2 regions of the Arthrobacter zhaoxinii genome follow, and region 1 is predicted to be linked to the other one. Evidence: predicted binding sites of a transcription regulator. Region 1 holds the regulator's gene; the other holds the start of a gene.
What was found. Region 1 encodes LexA, which represses DNA repair genes until DNA is damaged. Its sites were predicted from a motif close to TCGAACANNTGTTCGA; they were not measured.

Region 1 (2,398 bases):
GTGTACTGACATGTCAATACCTTTCCGGTCCGAAGTGCTGCTGTGCCGGTCCCGGACCTTCCCGCACTAGCACCGGAAAAACACCCTGGATCGAAACTGCATTCGAACATCTGGTTGGCCCGCCGAGGTGTCGGTGGGCCGTACTCGAACGTATGTTCTAAGTTGTACTCGAACATTTCTAGCACTTATCTACGAACATTGTCGAGACTCGCTCGAATATATGTTTGAAAATTCCTTTGCGCTCCCCTAGCGTTGAACCTGTTGGAAGCGGCTGGAACCAACTAACCATCCGCCACTGACAAAACAGCCCGGCGCATAAACAGCCGAACCCCGCACGAAAAAGACCTCCGCACGAAGAATCACCGCAGAACACACCTGATATACCGCTAGAACCATCCGGCCCGCGTCCACGGGCCGATTGTGAAGGGAAGCCGACGTGGCCCGTGTTACCAATGGCAGCACCCCCTCCCCTGCCGCGCCGTCGCCGGCAGGCCGCACCAAGGGGCTGACCGCCCGTCAGACCAAGATCCTGGAGACGATTCAGCGTTCGGTGAACGCCAACGGATACCCGCCGTCCATGCGGGAAATCGGTGACATTGTCGGTCTCGCCAGCCTTTCCAGCGTCACCCACCAGCTGAGCCAGCTGGAGAAGCTGGGGTATATCCGCCGGGATCCCAAGCGCCCCCGCGCAATGGAAATCCTCGTCCCGCTCCTGCTCCGCGATGCCCCCGCACGCCGAAGCAACGCCGGTGCGGCAGAGGCAGGCACCACGCGGGCGCCTGCGGAGGCGAACGGCGCCGCTGAGGGAAGCGGCAAGGCCGCAGCAAAGAGCGTCTCCGACCTCACCACCGCAATTGACACGGCCATGGTTCCGCTGGTCGGACGGATCGCCGCCGGCGGTCCCATCCTCGCGGACCAGCAGGTCGAAGAGATGGTTCCCCTTCCGCGCCAGCTCGTCGGGCACGGCGACCTCTTTATGCTCCGCGTCGCCGGCGACTCCATGGTGGATGCGGCCATCTGCGACGGCGACTGGGTGGTTGTGCGGCGTCAGCCCACCGCTGAAAACGGTGACATTGTTGCGGCCCTGCTCGAGGATGAAGCCACGGTGAAAACCTTCCGGCAGCGCAACGGACACACCTGGCTGCTGCCTCAGAACACCCGCTACGAGCCGATCCTCGGCGACGAAGCCACCATCATGGGCAAGGTCGTATCGGTCATGCGTTCGCTCTAGACGCTCTGGGACAGCCCGTACGAAGCAAACAAAAAGCAGCGCCGCCGGCAACTTCCTGCCGGCGGCGCTGCTTTTTTGTTCTGCGTTCCTGCCCTGCCCGGGTTTCCATCCTGCCGGGGCAGCGGCTACTTCTTCGAGCCCGCCGGTTCCGCCGCGAGCCGCTGCAAGGCCTGGAGCACCACGGAACGGTCGGTGGTTGACCAGAAGGGCGGCAGGGCCGCGCGCAGGAAACTGCCGTAGCGGGCGGTGGCGAGGCGTGAGTCCAGGATGGCCACGACTCCCCTGTCACCGGAGGCGCGGATCAGCCGGCCGGCTCCCTGGGCCAGCCGGACGGCGGCATGGGTGGCTGAGACGCTCATGAAGCCGTTTCCGCCGGCCTTCGCGACCGCCCGGGTCCGGGCGGTCATCAGGGGATCGTCGGGGCGCGGGAACGGAATCCGGTCAATGATCACCAGCCGGCATGACGCTCCCGGAACGTCCACGCCCTGCCACAGCGACATGGTTCCGAACAGGCAGGTCGCGTCGTCGTCGGCAAACTGCTGGACCAGGGCGGACATGGTGGATTCCCCCTGGCAGAGGATCGGGAAGTCCACCCGTGACCGCAGGACATCGGCGGCTTCCTCCGCCGCCCGGCGGGAGGAGAACAACCCCAAAGCGCCGCCGCCCGAGGCCTTGATCAGCGCCTCCAGTTCATCCAGCTGCTCTTCAGACGTACCGCGTCCGGGTTTCGGCAGGTCCTTCGCCACGTACAGGACGCCCTGCCGGGGATAGTCAAAGGGGCTTCCGACGTCGGTGCCGGTCCATTTCGGCGCACCGGTGCCCAGCAGTCCCAGGGCTCCGGCGACGGGACCGAATTCCGCGCCGATGGCCAGGGTGGCCGAGGTCAGCACCACGGTGTGCCCGTCAAACAGGCCTTCGCGCAGCCGCCCGGCTACGGACAGCGGCGCGACGTTGATGGTGGGCGCGGCATCTTCTTCCGGCGCGGTGTAACCGGCCCCGGGAGAGAAGGTGCTGGCACGCGAGGCCCAGAGCACCTCCCCTGAATTCACTGCGTCCAGGATGCGTTCGCACAGTTCCAGGACCGCCATCAGCCGGGAGCGTGCCATCTGGCGGCCGCCGTCAACGGAGTCGGAGCCTTCGGGCTTGGAATCGGACAGGGCAGTACGG
Region 2 (2,398 bases), 810 kb from region 1:
CGTGATCATTGCCGGGCTGGTGCTGCTCTCACGGATCTCAGACACCACCGCCTACAGCTTCACAGCTCTTGGCATGCTGGTGATGGGACTCGGTCTGGGGATGCTGATGCAGAACCTGGTCCTGATTGTGCAGAACAGCGTGCCCGGCAGGGACATGGGGGCGGCGATATCCGCAGCGAACTATTTCCGGCAGATCGGGGCTTCCTTCGGGATCGCACTGTTCGGGTCGATCTTCATCCACCGGCTGGGCAATGAGATTGCAGCCGCGCCCCCGGGGGCCGGAGCTGCCCTCGGCGGGGACATCAATTCGCTGAGCCCGGCCATGCTCCGCGGACTCCCCGCCCCGGCGCAGGACTTCATCGCTGCGGCCTTCGGACACGCCCTGCCTCCCATCTTCCTGCTCAGCGTGCCCGTCATGGCAGTGGCCCTGGTGCTGTGCCTGTTCATCAGGGAAACGCCGTTGTCCACCACGTCACGGGTTAGCGGAGAGGCGGACCGCTAAGCAGCTGCCCTACGGCTGGTAGGTGGCAAGGATGGCGAACCCCACGATGGCGAACCCCAAAACCACTGCCTGATAGAGCAGGGACGGGATGATGAACATGGCTGTAGCGAGCCACCCGTCGCCCCTGACCATTGCCGCAATGAATCCGATCACCGCAATGCCGACGGCGGCGAGTCCCGGATATGCGAGGAAGCCGAACATCAGGTTCGAAAGCGGAGAAATCAGGAAAAGCGCATACCCCAGAACAACAGCCAGCATGCCGGCAATCCCCAGGCCGCCAATGCGGCGGGAAGTTTGCAGGTGTGCGGGCGCCTGCGGTGTGTTTCGGTCAATAGCCACGCTCCGGCCCCCATCCGATGGAAAGTACCCGGATCAGGGCGTCCTGCACTGGATCCGGTGTGTCTGGGAAAAGTGTGCCCCATAGGGGCATGTATTCCTGCAGCGGCACCGACGGGTCCTGCACCGGCGCTTCCGGATCCTGACGGGCGGGGCGGCAGGACCTCCGCCGCATCCGTCCCTGTGTGGTGTTGTTTGTCCCCGGCTGGTCGTACACTGGTGGCGGAGCTGTTCGAACATATGTTCGAATTAGTTGCCTATTGATAACCAAGGGATAACCAAGGGATAACCAGTGGGAAAGGCGCAGGCGGTGCGCCTGTGTACCGGGGCGGGGAGGAAGCTGAATGGGTGTCTTCAGCGAAGCAATAGAGGTGGTGTGCTCACCCGCGGGGCAGCCTCTGAGGCTTACATGGGGCGGCCGCACCTACAAGGTGGGAGCGGACCCGGTGCGCTGGTACGAACGCCGCAACTGGTGGGAAGAGGAAACCCGCGCCGAACGCGGACACGGCGCCGGACTGGTGGATACCGAGATCTGGCGGGTCCAGGCACGCGTCAATGACCGCTCCGACCTGCGCACCCTCGACCTCTCGCATCACGTCCGCAGCGACCGCTGGCGCCTGATCCGCATTCATGACGCACTGAGGGACAGCGCCTAATGAAGGACAGTGCCTAAGCAATGAGCTTTATCCACCTGCACGCCGCCACCGCGTTCAGCGCCCACTACGGGGTGTCCTGGCCGGAGGAGATGGCGCAGGCCGCAGCGGCCGACGGCGCCGATGCCCTGGCCTGCACCGACCGGGACGGGCTCTACGGAACGGTCAAGCACCTGCGGGCATGCATGGAAGCGGGCATCGATCCCATTGTGGGCGTGGACCTGGCTGTGCTGGATGACGGGAACGCCGTCACCGGCCGGGTGGTCATTCTCGCCCACGGGCATACCGGGGGAGCGGGCTACCGGGCATTGTGCCGGCTGATCTCCGCTGCACACGCCGCCACCTCCGCCTCACGGGCACGCTCCGGCAAACCGGTAGGCGTCACCATGGAGCAGCTTGCCGGGTATGTCAGCACAGAGGGGGAGGACGAACCGGTCCTGACCGTCCTCGTCGGACCGCAGTCCGACGTCGGCCAGGCCATGCGCAGCCGCAGTTATGCCGTCGCCCGCACCCTGTTCGGCCGCTGGCGCTCGCTGATCCCTGCCCGGGCGCTCGCCGTCGAGGTGGTCACGCATCTGTCCGCACCGGGGGAGAACCTCAGCCTGGCCCACGCAGTACGGATGTTCCGGCTGGCCGATGAGATGCGCGTGCCCGGCATCCTCACCAATGCCGTGCGGTACGTGGATGAGGATGGAGCCGCCACCGCTGACGTGCTCGACGCCGCGCGGTCGCTGACCTCCCTCTCCCACCTCCCGGACCGGCAGCCCAACGGGCAGGGCTGGCTCAAGGGGACACGGGAGATGACTGCCCTGGCCCGCGAGATCAGCTCGGAGGCAGGCTACGGTTCCTCGGGAGCGGCACGGATGCTCGCCGACACTGCGGCGCTCGCGGATAGCTGCCGGATGGA

Region 2: N2K95_RS09425 (DUF6504 family protein) is a predicted target of LexA. The motif match lies at 1,071-1,086, and genes of this name have one in related genera.

The regions. Positions count from the first base shown of each region.
Region 1 is NZ_CP104275.1:1,219,228-1,221,625, reverse strand. Features, by position in the region: gene N2K95_RS05705 (LysM peptidoglycan-binding domain-containing protein) at 1-12, opposite strand, end outside; gene lexA (transcriptional repressor LexA) at 437-1,231, shown strand; gene N2K95_RS05695 (ATP-dependent DNA helicase) at 1,357-2,398, opposite strand, start outside.
Region 2 is NZ_CP104275.1:2,026,168-2,028,565, reverse strand. Features, by position in the region: gene N2K95_RS09435 (MDR family MFS transporter) at 1-502, shown strand, start outside; gene N2K95_RS09430 (hypothetical protein) at 512-841, opposite strand; gene N2K95_RS09425 (DUF6504 family protein) at 1,183-1,494, shown strand; gene N2K95_RS09420 (DNA polymerase III subunit alpha) at 1,515-2,398, shown strand, end outside.